DNA from 3 places in the Peribacillus sp. CSMR9 genome. Region 1 is predicted to be linked to each of the others. Evidence: riboswitches for the same ligand, from Rfam matches in the RefSeq annotation. Region 1 holds a riboswitch; each other region holds the start of a gene.
What was found. A riboswitch is a leader RNA that binds a small molecule or an ion and turns the genes downstream of it on or off. The one in region 1 is predicted to bind thiamine pyrophosphate.
Positions count from the first base shown of each region.

Region 2: another riboswitch for thiamine pyrophosphate. It lies ahead of N9I19_RS02920 (ABC transporter substrate-binding protein); the one in region 1 lies ahead of thiT (energy-coupled thiamine transporter ThiT).
Region 3: another riboswitch for thiamine pyrophosphate. It lies ahead of tenA (thiaminase II); the one in region 1 lies ahead of thiT (energy-coupled thiamine transporter ThiT).

Region 1 covers NZ_JAOPHO010000005.1:115,987-120,203, reverse strand. Annotated here, with positions in the region: gene N9I19_RS05675 (transglycosylase domain-containing protein) at 1-267, opposite strand, end outside; gene N9I19_RS05670 (universal stress protein) at 564-1,091, shown strand; gene thiT (energy-coupled thiamine transporter ThiT) at 1,176-1,757, opposite strand; TPP riboswitch at 1,864-1,965, opposite strand; gene N9I19_RS05660 (cation diffusion facilitator family transporter) at 2,201-3,088, shown strand; gene N9I19_RS05655 (histidine kinase N-terminal domain-containing protein) at 3,323-4,217, shown strand, end outside.
Region 2 covers NZ_JAOPHO010000002.1:220,655-224,871, forward strand. Annotated here, with positions in the region: gene N9I19_RS02905 (ABC transporter ATP-binding protein) at 1-578, opposite strand, end outside; gene N9I19_RS02910 (ABC transporter permease) at 562-1,344, opposite strand; gene N9I19_RS02915 (thiamine-binding protein) at 1,341-1,625, opposite strand; gene N9I19_RS02920 (ABC transporter substrate-binding protein) at 1,637-2,641, opposite strand; TPP riboswitch at 2,775-2,884, opposite strand; gene N9I19_RS02925 (protein-glutamine gamma-glutamyltransferase) at 3,153-3,980, shown strand; gene rarD (EamA family transporter RarD) at 4,073-4,217, opposite strand, start outside.
Region 3 covers NZ_JAOPHO010000014.1:62,139-66,355, forward strand. Annotated here, with positions in the region: gene N9I19_RS09620 (SDR family NAD(P)-dependent oxidoreductase) at 1-68, shown strand, start outside; gene N9I19_RS09625 (NADH:flavin oxidoreductase) at 226-1,266, shown strand; TPP riboswitch at 1,676-1,804, shown strand; gene tenA (thiaminase II) at 1,941-2,624, shown strand; gene N9I19_RS09640 (ECF transporter S component) at 2,638-3,222, shown strand; gene N9I19_RS09645 (ABC transporter ATP-binding protein) at 3,235-4,217, shown strand, end outside.

The DNA.
Region 1 (4,217 bases):
CACCGCTTGTTTCATATGTTCCGGTATTTCATCTATCGAAACACCTTCGGATTTATTTGCCGTGATCGTGCTGGCAAGATTTCCATCCCGATCATAGATTCCTGTTGGTTGCTGAAGAATATTTTGAAGATGGCTTATATCTGCACCCTGTCTGAAATAAAAAAGTGAACCGGCGCCTAAAACCACAATCACCAATATAATAATTAGACCTAATTTCACTAACCCTCTCATTTGTACCCCCATTTTCCAATCTGCGACATGTTTCATTAAAAATATTTTACCCCTTTTATTAAAGAAAACTCGTCGATTGACTAAAAGGCCTAAGCTAAGTCGCCTTTTCTTTAGCACTATACCCGGGTATCGGTTTCCTTGCCGATGATACCCCCTTCACCGAATGAAAAATAAGCCCGCCAATTGAAGGACCAGGATTTCATCCTACCATTTTTAATAATGGCCGTATCTATCCTTTACCCGTATTTTGCGATCTATATACCGATTAATGGCGTGAAACCCTTAAAAAGTGGGTATAACACTTTAAAGACTTATAAAAGGGGAGAGATGGTATGAAAAAAAATTTAAAACATATTGTCGTCGCTTTTGATGGAAATGAAGAAAGTAAACGTGCCGTGGAATATGGAGCAACATTGAAAAAGGCCTTTCCTGAGGCCGAGCTGACCGTAGTTCATGTCCTATTTGATAAGGTTGAGCAGCGTATCATGGGAAACGCCTCGGCGCCGGGGTTTGTACCGGCTGCTGGATTTTATGTGGATCCCGTCCAGACACATCCCGTCGTTGAAGTCGAACAACCAGAAATTCAAATGGTCAATGACACCCCTTCCGCCGTTGAGAGTAGTGTTCAGAACGCAGAAAGTAATACGTTGAGATTGCTAAGTGAATGTCAAGTCAAGGGGAAATTCGAGATATTGGAAGGACATGCACCAGATAGCGTATGTGAATATGCGGCAAGAACTGCTGCCGACCTCATCGTTGTAGGCAATAGCGCTAAAAGCGGTTTGGAAAAATTCTTTCTTGGCAGTACAAGCAGCTCCATTGCGAAAAACGCACCCTGTTCGGTATTCATTGCAAAATGAGGATTGAGCCGTTTCGCCCTGTAAGACTCAATTTGCTTAATCTCCGAAAAAAGCCGAATTCTTTATAGAATCCGGCTTTTTTTGTTAATAGGCTTTTTTCAGTAATACACTTGAAGCAGCCGAATATAACATCATCACCACAAGGGCCGATAATATAAAACTGATCAGCATATAAGTCCCATTATAAATGAATGAATAAATCACTACTGGCTGACCTTTTGGAGCTGCAGAGCCAAAAAACACGATTCCGGATATGAAATGACACAGAAACCTCAGAAAACTGCCCAAAAACATGCCGCCAATCCCATACCACTTCGCTTTGGAACGCTTTTCCTCTTTATAGCTATTTACAAACTTATTCATGAATACACCGGATATCCCGACAACCGTAAAGGCAAGATAATAATCAATGAAGCCTTGAATCGGCGTGCTGATCCATGCTGTACCACTGACGATCTGCAAAAGCCCAAGTAACAATCCGGTTAACATACCACCTTTGATGCCCCACCGATATGCCATCAGAAAAATCGGTACCATGGCTATTGAAATCGAGCCTCCTTGCGGCCAGATTCTTGAAAAAATGAATCCAGAAACCAAATCCAGTAATAAAGCCAGTGAAGCAAAAATGGCAACCTCTGTCATGAATAACGTTTTATTTTTCATCATGTCTCTCCCTTCTCCAAAAATGAAAAGTGTCCATGAGTTCCCTCCCTGCCAGATTTTGCACAAACAAAAAAGCAACACCGGGGCGGTAGTGGATGCCCAGTATTGCTTGTATCCAAAACCACATCCCTACGCTAGTGTTAACTATCAGGTTCATAGGGTCTGAACTCAACCGTTCACTCTCAGCCTTTTGGCTCCCCTTGTGGAAGTATTTAATTTTCGATCCTCGGTTAGAATATACTACTAGTTTCTATAAAAGACAACTTAAAGAAAATGTCATATCATAAAAACTTACCACTCCCATATTTATGGAGGTATCCTTTCTTTTAACCAACTTCAATACACCTGCAATTAACCAGGTTAGATGGCTAAATGCAACAACTTTTCTATAGACTCACTAAGGTTTGTTTTGATATCTTTTAATTTACACTGGGGAGGGATTAGACATGGATAAACATTCGATTTCAGCTGAAAAAGGCGCCTACATAAGCATTGCCGCTTACATATTCTTGTCTGCTCTTAAATTGTCATTCGGTTATTTCGGTGATTCTAAAGGGCTTTGGGCAGATGGTTTAAATAATACGACCGACATCATCGCTTCCATAGCCGTATTGATTGGTTTGAAAATTTCGAAGAGACCTCCTGATGATAATCATTCATATGGTCATTTACGGGCGGAAACCATAGCCTCGCTGGTAGCTGCCTTCATCATGATTACCGTGGGCATCCAGGTTGTTTACAGTGCTATAGAATCCTTCTTCCAGCAAGATTCAACAACCGTTCCAAATATGCTGACCGGTTATGTCGCTCTTTTCTCTGCAATCTTCATGTACGGAATCTCCCGTTATAACTTAGCGTTAAGTAAAAAGATCAACAGCTCTTCCATCTACGCCGTTGCACAGGATAATCGTTCCGATGCCCTTGTCAGTGTTGGTGCTTTTATAGGAATCATCGGTACTAAGATGGGAATCCCTTGGCTGGATGCGATAGCTGCTGCTGTAGTAGGGATCATCATCTGCAAAACGGCCTGGGATATCTTCCGTGATGCATCCATCTCTTTAACCGATGGTTTCGACGAGCAGCTCCTGCAAAAGATCGGACAAACCATTATACTGACAGAAGGTGTTAAGGACATGAGTGAAATTAAAGCCCGTATGCACGGAAGTGAAATCCTGCTCGAAACTACCGTACATGTTAACCCTCTTTTGACCGTCATCCAAGGTCACGATATTACGGTTAAAATCGAAGAGAATCTTTTGAAGGAATATAACATCCAGCATGTGATCGTTCACATTGAACCATATGCATTTAATAAAAAAGGTAACCGTCATTAACTTTGCGGATACCTTTTTTTATTATTAAATCCTGCAATTCCTTTAATAAAACTGTGTCAAAAAAAGGTATTTATCGATTAATTGCCGAATATTTATCCAATTGACACATGTGTAAAAAACATTAATCTGTTATCATAAAAGCAAAATAATTATTTTAATATTTTGTATTTTATTCAAATAAATTAATTTCTGGGTCGAAAGTAAAATTCATTTTCCTACAGTATGGAGGGCAAAATGGTATCTAATCGAGAAATGACCATTCACTTTTTATCTTCTCAAAAAAACAGCATCATTTCCAAATGGAAAGATCAGTTGCTCCATTTATCGGACGGATATATGGGGTATTTTAAAGGAGAAGTGGAAAATATTTTCAATCTGCTAATGGATCAGCTTGGGAAATCGGATACTGACATAGACGATGTACTGAAGGTCGTAGGTGAAAAAATTGCGTGTGATCGAGTTAATAAACAATTGGATATGGAAAATTTCTTTTCCACTGCAACCATTGGCAGATCCACCATCGTTGAGCACGTTTTGAATTCCGAGGCAACGAAAGAAGAAGTATCCGATTTAATTAAGCAAATAAACGTTTACTTCGATAAACTAATTCATTTTGCATTATCCTGTTATACCGAATTGAAAACGATGGAACTTAAAGAACGCTATCAATTCATTAGCCCAAACCATAAAGACCGTTTGACGCTCCTTGGCCAAATGACCTCAAGCTTCGTCCATGAATTCCGAAATCCACTGACTTCCATAATGGGATTCATACAATTGTTACAGGCAGAGCAACCGCAGATAAAATATCTTGATATCATTTCAAAGGAATTGGATCAGCTCAATTACCGGATCACTCAATTTCTTAATATTTCCAAAAAAGAAACTTCAGAAGCACAAACTGATCTATTTTCGATTGCTCAGCTAGTGAATGAGGTAATCGAATTTTTATATCCCAGCATTTTGGAAGTAAATGCTTCGATAACATGTAATATTGCCGATGATGCCGTCATTTCCGGTTCTAAAGAAGAGTTTCGCCAAGTTTTACTTAATATCATTTTAAATGCTCTTGATGTGGTCGCCGGAATGCCATCCCCGTCCATTTATATATCAGGCTCTGAATCACCAC
Region 2 (4,217 bases), on a different contig from region 1:
AAAACCGCTTCATCTATGCTGTGGGTAACAAAAAGCACAGATCTCCGATTTTGTTCCCAAACAGACAACAGCCATTTTTGCATTTCCAATCTTGTCAGTTCATCCAGAGCAGAAAAGGGTTCGTCCAGGCACATCAAGTCCTGTTGACTTAAGATGCTTCGAATGAAAGCGGCCCTTTGCTTCATGCCCCCAGATAATTCATGCGGATATGCCTTCACATACTCTTCTAATCCAGCTTTCAACAAAAGGGCTTTTGCCATTTCTTTGTCTCTTATCCCAGCAAGCTCACTTCCAAGCAAAACATTATCCAACACCGTTCTCCAAGGTAAAAGGGATGGTTGCTGCGGCATATAGCTTATATGGCCCTTAAAGCCATTTATCTTTTTACCATCCAACGAAATGATGCCCTGATCCGGCTTCAAAATACCGCCTATCAAGTGGAACAACGTACTTTTACCGCTGCCAGATGGTCCTAGGATTGTGACAAATTCCCCATCATCTACATGGAAATTCATATTCTCTAAAATATTCTGTTTACCATCGAAAGAAAAGGAGACATCTTTAATTTCCAGCATCATCCCTTTCACCCTCCTTTCTCTTCCATGAAACTAAATATTTCTCCAGGAATGTGATGATTCCAAAAAAGAGAAGGCTCATTCCCATAATGATGAAAATGGCAACAAACACCCGATCTGTCCGAAACGCGGAGGAAGCGAGCGTCATATAAACACCAATCCCCGATTTAGCCCCAAGCCATTCCGAAATAACCGCACCCATTATACTATAGGTGGCCGAAATTTTTAGGCCTGAGAAAATGAACGGGATCGAGTGGGGAAGTTCCAGCTTCCAAAATAACTGGTTTTTCCCCGCTCCCATCATCTTGAAATAATGCTTAAGTTCGTAAGGTGTCTGGCGAAAACCGTCCAATGAAGCGACCGCAACCGGAAAAAAACATACGAGTGAAATCACAATTAACTTAGGCAGCATGCCAAAGCCAAACCAGATCACTAAAAGCGGTGCCAAAACTATGATTGGTATATTTTGCGAGAGTATGAGCAGAGGATAAACCGCGTCCTTCACACCTGGAAATAGGTGTAAGATTGCAGCAATTAATAACCCGATACAGCTTCCAATAAGAAAACCCGATAACGCAAGCTCAGTTGTTGATATAAGGTGTCCAAAAAGATTACGGGACGACTCAATTCCTTCAATGAAAATGGCTGATGGAGCGGGAAGCAGCCATTTTTCAACCTTTAATAAGACTGTCATTGACTCCCATACTATCAGCAAACATAATAAAAGAAAGAAGGGAGCCCCCTTCTTCCAAATTCCCCTTTTGATCATGCCCGATATTTCTCCGTTAACGTATCCATCGTAATCCCGCTTGGCTGATATAGTATCTTCACTTGGGAAATGACATTCGGCGAGCCTAATTCAATCATTCTTACATTCATTTTTTCTATCACGGCAAAAAGCTCGGATAGCTCACCCTCCATTGTTGTTTCTAGCGGGTGAACCTCATACTTGACACCTGATTCATCAATGATCTTGATTGCTTCATCGACCATGGGGATGACATTTTCCCCTTTAGGAATGATTTGTATACTAATTAATGAATTGGCCATTGTATTTCCTCCTATTTTGGTAAAAATTCATTGGTAAATGCCTTTTCAGGATTGAAATCACCTTCAAGAAGCTTATTTTCCTTCATCCAATCACTATAATTCTTCCAGATTTCAAGCTTTTGTTCACCCCAACGCGGAGCATCATCCTGATACTTATCTGCAAGCCACTCCTGGCTTTTCTTCACTAGTTTTGGATCTAGATCAGGTGCAGACTTAATTAATATGTCCGCTGCATCATCAGGATTCTTAATTGCAAACTGGTACCCTTTCGAAGCTGCATGAACGAATGCTTTAACAGTCTCAGGATCCTCTTTAATCATCTTTTCATTTGTTGTCAAAACAGGCGTATAGTAATCAAGCTTATCAGAGTATTCGGTTAAGTAAACCATATTAAGCTTTTCATTCCGCAACTCAGCCTCGATACCTGTCCACCCATAATAAATCCAGGCGAAATCTATATCCCTTTTAACCGAAGTGAAAAAATCTGTGTCCCCTGTATTCACTATATCCACTTTATTTACATCGGCATTTTCTTTTTTCATAAGTGAATCAATAATGGCCTTTTCAACTGGAGACCCCCAGCCACCATACGTTTTCCCTTCAAAATCCTTGGGAGTTTTAATGTTTTTTGCCGCAGGTGAAGCGAATCCAGAGGTATTATGCTGGATGACAGCAGCTAGCGAAACAATCGGCACGCCTTGCACGCGGGCCTGCGTAATGCCCTCCTGGTAGCTCACGCCAAATTCAGATTTCCCTGAAGCCACAAGTTTATCAGCTCCAGCTTCGCCTGGCATGATAATTTCCACATCCAGACCTTGTTCTTTGAAATACCCTTTTTCCTTGGCTACATACAATCCTGTATGGTTTGTATTCGGTGTCCAATCAAGCACGACCGATACCTTTTTTAATTCTTTATTGCCTTCTTTTTTAGATGATTCTTCTTTTTCATTAGTTCCGCCTGCCCCACATCCAGCCAAAAGGAACAACGAAGTTAACAGTGGTAAGAATTTATTCAAACTATTATCCTCCTACACATCATATAAGATCCATATGCCGAAACCATAATGGGGCGCCAGGGTCCATTCCAATACCGGTAAAAAACAAAAAACGCCCGAAGATGAATTCGGACGTTTAACATACAAAACAGAAAGTCAGTAATAATATGTTCCCTCCGCTGGCATCATCCAGATCAGGTTCAAAGAGTCAGCATCTAAAGGACGCAATCTCAGCCAGCAGTACTGGCCCCCCTACATTTCTCGCACATATGAACTTTTCTCTCCCATTATATCAATTCATGGAGAAAAAGGAATACTAATTTGCTTCTTCTCATTAATTGGAAAGGTTTCCCTTGCGTTAAAGGATATCTAGCAAAACATCATGCCATTCCAATCATTCTCGTTTACGTGCCTGACACGTTCAAAGAGTCATTTCCTTGCAGGTATTCATATAATGAGCATAACCTGTGGACATTTTTTGTGTACTGGTTTTATAAGCCCTTAATTTCAAAAGCAAAAGGTGGATATGATCATGATAAAGATTAATCACAAATTATTAGATGTCAGTCACATCCAACCAGGTATAGCATCTGCTAAATCGCTTGAAATTCTCCAATTGCTAGCGGAAGATTCTAACATTTTTGAATATCGGAGCTTTGGATACCTTAATTTCGATATACAACTGAGGCACCGAGTCATCGAGGCAGCTTTTGCGTTGGATAAAAGTGATGCAGAATTTTCCACACTTGAGGAATCGGCATCCAATAAACAATATTGGCGCCTTTCAAAGGATGGCACTTTTACCCTTCAGCCAGGGATTGCCCCTCATGTTGCACTCCTGGACATTTTCTTGAATGGAACGCTTTACGCTTTCGAATGCGGTACAGCGATAGTCGTCACTTTTTTAAAGGCCATTTTGGATTTAATCGGCCCTAGGAATTTCGACTATCTTTTTTCAAGCCTATTTCTATATGACTGGCGCCCTCCGAAGAATATGGCTCTTCATGTTCATCAAGGAACGGATTATTTACCAGGGGATTGCCTTTACTTCAAAAACCCTGATCACGATGAGGAAACACCTGAATGGCAAGGTGAGAATGCAATATTATTAGGAGAAGACCTCTTTTATGGCCACGGGATCGGGATTACCAATGCACAGGGTATCATCGATGAACTAAATAGCAATAGAAAGCCGAATGCCGCCATCTCAGCATTCCTGACAAAGCATATCATTAGCTTGGATAGTTCCTACTATAGACAATTCCAACCAACTATCTCCCGTGCAAAGCCCGTTCACGGTCTTGTCAGCCTATCTGATTTGATTGTTTCTGAAATAGGTCCGAAGATTTACCTTTCATGACTCAAGCAATTCTCCTGCCGTAAAACCGGTTTCTTTAAATATCGACAATTAAAAAATGCTTGGGGATGGAACCACCAAGCATTTTTTCTTATTCACGCACCGATGTTCCCTTTGCCTTTAAACCTGCGTGCACTTGCCTGGCCCCATTTCGTAATGGATAGTGTATAAACAGCCAAGGCTGACCATATGAACAAAAAGGCTAAAAGATGCGCTTTTGTAAAACTTTCGTGATAGACG
Region 3 (4,217 bases), on a different contig from region 1:
CGCGATTAATGCCGCGCAAGATGGTGACACGTATGGTCAGATCCATGCAGGACAGAACGGGGGATTGACCTTATGGAGGGCGGCCAGGATTGGCTGTTGATTACGGCCTGACAACCCAGGCAAGGGCTCCCAACTTATCCGAACGATGCTCTCAGCAAAGAACGCAATTACTAATCTGTTGCGGATATATTCTACAACACTATTTCAATTATTTGGAGGTCAATTATGAATTATTCTCAATCTATTCAAAACTTGTTTAAACCATTCGCATTCGGAAATACGACGCTGGCAAATCGTATAGTGATGGCACCGATGACGAGACAATTTTCTCCTGAAGGAGTGCCTGGTCCGGATGTGGCCGCCTATTATCGCCGCAGGGCTGAAAATGGCGTTGGACTTATCGTGACAGAAGGTACGGTGATTAATCATTCGGATTCGTCCAATCAAGCCAATGTACCGCATTTCTATGGCGAAGCTGCATTAAACGGTTGGGCAAACGTCGTGGCTGCTGTACACGAAGTAGGCGGACGGATTATTCCGCAGATTTGGCATATGGGTGCGCAAGGGCATGTTGGCGATTATTCGGAATTGGATATCGCCGCAATCGTTCAAGCCTTTGCGCAGGCAGCATTCGAAGCCAAGCGGCTTGGGTTCGACGGCATTGAGCTTCACGGTGCGCATGGATATTTGATCGACCAATTCTTCTGGGAGAAAACGAACCCGCGTACCGACAGCTATGGCGGCGACATGGTTGCCCGCACCCGCTTCGCGGTTGAGGTCATCGAAGCTTGCCGCCGTGCCGTCGGACCGGAATTCCCGATTGTGCTGCGGTTCTCGCAATGGAAGCAGACGGATTTTACAGCGAAACTGGCAGCAACGCCGGCGCTGCTGGAACGGTTCCTGACGCCACTTTCCGATGCGGGCGTCGATATTTTCCACTGCTCGACCCGCCGTTTCTGGGAGCCTGAGTTCGAAGGCTCCAATCTGAATCTCGCCGGATGGACAAAAAAGCTGACGGGTAAACCGACGATTACGGTTGGATCAGTCGGTCTGGATAACGATTTTACGAGTCACTTTACGGAAGGAAAGAGTGCCAAAAATACCAAGATCGACGGGTTAATCGAAAGGCTTGAGCGTGAAGAATTTGATCTGGTAGCCGTGGGTCGGGCATTAATGGTTGATCCTGCTTGGGTAAACAAGATTCGTGACGGCCGAACAGCAGAATTGGTTCCCTTTACATCTGAGTCAGTGAGAACACTTCATTAAGCCTCCGTTTGATTAGTTAACACAAGATACATTCTGGAGTTTATGGATAAAAGTGCTATACGATTGCCGCACAGCTAAGCATATGGAGATTTATGACAGCGATAAAGTTGTAGGGATTGTAGACGAAAACTATGAATTCAAATTAAGAGATCCAATCTATCCAATACTTTGATGCATAATACTTTGTTATGTCTGTCTTTAAAAAAAAGAGGATAAGAGTATCTTATTATTCCATAGAGAATGGGGGGGCTGGGGCATCCTCTTTTCTTCATCCTTAACGTATTAGAAGATTGAAAGACTAGTAATCCAAAAGATTAATAATGAACATCTTTGATTGAAAACTTTTCTAATACGTTTGACAATTGGATTTATCGTGTTAATATAAAGGCAAATGAAATATATATACAATTTGTACCACTAGGGGTGCTTTATAGGTAAAAACTGATTTTACCTGAGAAGCTGAGATTAAAGTATGACTTTAAGACCCTTAGAACCTGATCTGGTTTATACCAGCGTAGGGAAGTGGGGTCTGGGACAATACGTTTCTGTATTATTTCAAGTACAACCACTTTCTTTACGTTAAAGAAAGTGGTTTTTTATTTGCAAAAAAAAGGGGTTATAAAAGGCTTTTATCCGTATCATTCATAAAAAAATAGAATTTGGAGGTAATGGACATGAAGTTTTCAGAGGAAATCCGCCAGGAAGTTGATCATATTTGGGAAGCTAGCTTTAATCACCCGTTTGTTGCAGGAATAGGAGATGGCACATTGCCAATAGAGTGTTTTCGTTTTTATGTCAAGCAGGATGCCTATTATTTATCTCATTTTGCTAGAGTTCAAGCTTTAGGAGCAGTCAAGGCTACAGATTTACATACAACAAGCAGGCTTGCCGGCCACGCACAGGGAACATATGAAGCGGAGTTGAAGCTTCATGAAAATTTTTCTGAGAGATTAGGCATCACCAAAGAAGAACGGGAAAATTTCAAACCTGCCCCGACTGCCTATGCTTACACTTCCCATATGTATCGTGCGGCATATTCTGGACATTTAGGTGACGTTATTGCGGCTATCTTGCCATGTTATTGGCTGTATTATGAAATAGGTGAAAAGCTGCAAGAGTGTAAACCGGAAGAGCCGATTTATCAAGAATGGATAGCGGCTTACGGTGGAGAGTGGTTCCGCTCTTTGGTAGAAGAACAAATTGCGAGGCTTGATAAGATTGCTGAAAAGGTAACAGATGAAGATAAGGAAAGAATGAAGGAGCATTTTATCCTTAGCAGCCAATATGAGTACTCATTTTGGGAAATGGCTTATCGTTTAGAGACATGGCCTATGCATAAGGAAACACTAGAAGTATAAAGGAGATTGAAACATGAAAAAAGGATTGAAATTAACGGATATATTAGTCACGATCGTGATTGCCGTAGCATTTGGAATCGTTTATATCCTTTGGGGTTCGATTTATTATTCCGTTAAACCATTAGGATTACATCTAGATCAACTTATTTATGGAATGTGGTTTATAGCTGGCCCCGTCGCCTTTTTGATTTTACGGAAACCGGGTGTGGCACTTCTGGCAGAGATAGCTGCAGCTTCAGGTGAATTCTTTCTAGGTTCACCATGGGGGCTGTCCGTACTCTTATATGGGGTGGTCCAAGGTTTGTTCGCTGAACTGGTATTCATGGCGTTCAAATATAAAAAATTCAATATGCCGGTGGCCGTTTTAGCTGCGATAGCTTCCTGCCTTGCATCAGTATTAATGGATTTTGCCTACGGGGAAATAGGTGCTCTCACTCTTTGGAATTTATCGTTATTCATGATAGCGAGGTTTGTGGGTTCCATATTCTTTGCAGGTGTAACTGCTTATTATCTAGTTAAAGTCCTGGAAGCAACAGGAGTAACTAATCTAGTTCGTCCAGTTTCAAGTAAAGATTATGCAGAACTGGACCAAAAGTAGAGGTTGATGGCCATGAAACCAATCGTTTCTGTTGAGAAGTTAAGAATGAAATTTCCAGGTGATGGGTCTTTGATTTTCAAGGACCTATCAGTCTCGATTGATAAAGGTGAAAAAGTTCTATTGTTGGGACCATCAGGATGTGGTAAGTCGACTCTTTTGCAAGTGTTAAGCGGATTGATTCCGAATTCCATCGAAGTCCCGATGAAAGCGGAGAAATTGAAATGCGCTTCTTCATGGGGATATGTTTTTCAAGACCCTGATAGTCAGTTTTGCATGCCATTTGCCGATGAGGAAATTGCCTTCGTCCTTGAGAACCTTTCCGTCCCTAAAGAAGAAATGAATGAGAAAATCCAAAATCATATTCGTAAAGTAGGATTGAACCTAGGCCATACAAGTATAGAAACATTATCAGGCGGGATGAAACAGCGTCTGGCAATCGCTTCAGTATTGGCCCTTGAACCGGAAGTGATATTTTTAGATGAACCAACCGCCATGCTTGATCCGGAAGGAACTAAAGAAATCTGGGATTTGTTGAAGGAAGTCGGTCGAGACAAAACGGTAATTATCGTCGAGCATAAAATTGACCATGTTTTAGAATTCATCGAACGAATCGTGCTTTTTAACGGTGAAGGTGAAATTATAGCTGATGGTCCAAGAGATACCATCCTTTCACTATATAAAAAGGAAATGAAAGAACATGGAATTTGGTTCCCTGGTGTTTGGGATGAATATATACAAGAGAATGCCCCCATTCGGGAACAACAATTTGCAGACGGTTCACCCCTAATGCATGTGCAAGGCTTTAGCGGTTTTCGGAATAAAGAGGAAAAAATCAAGGTTGAAGGATTGATGGTCCATTCAGGGGAATGGATTGTAATCAGGGGAGAAAATGGCGCGGGAAAGAGTACTCTTTTGCATGCACTGATGCAGTTCATAAAAACGAATGGTACGTATGAATTAATGGGAGCCCCTATTAAAAGGATGAAAAATCTAAC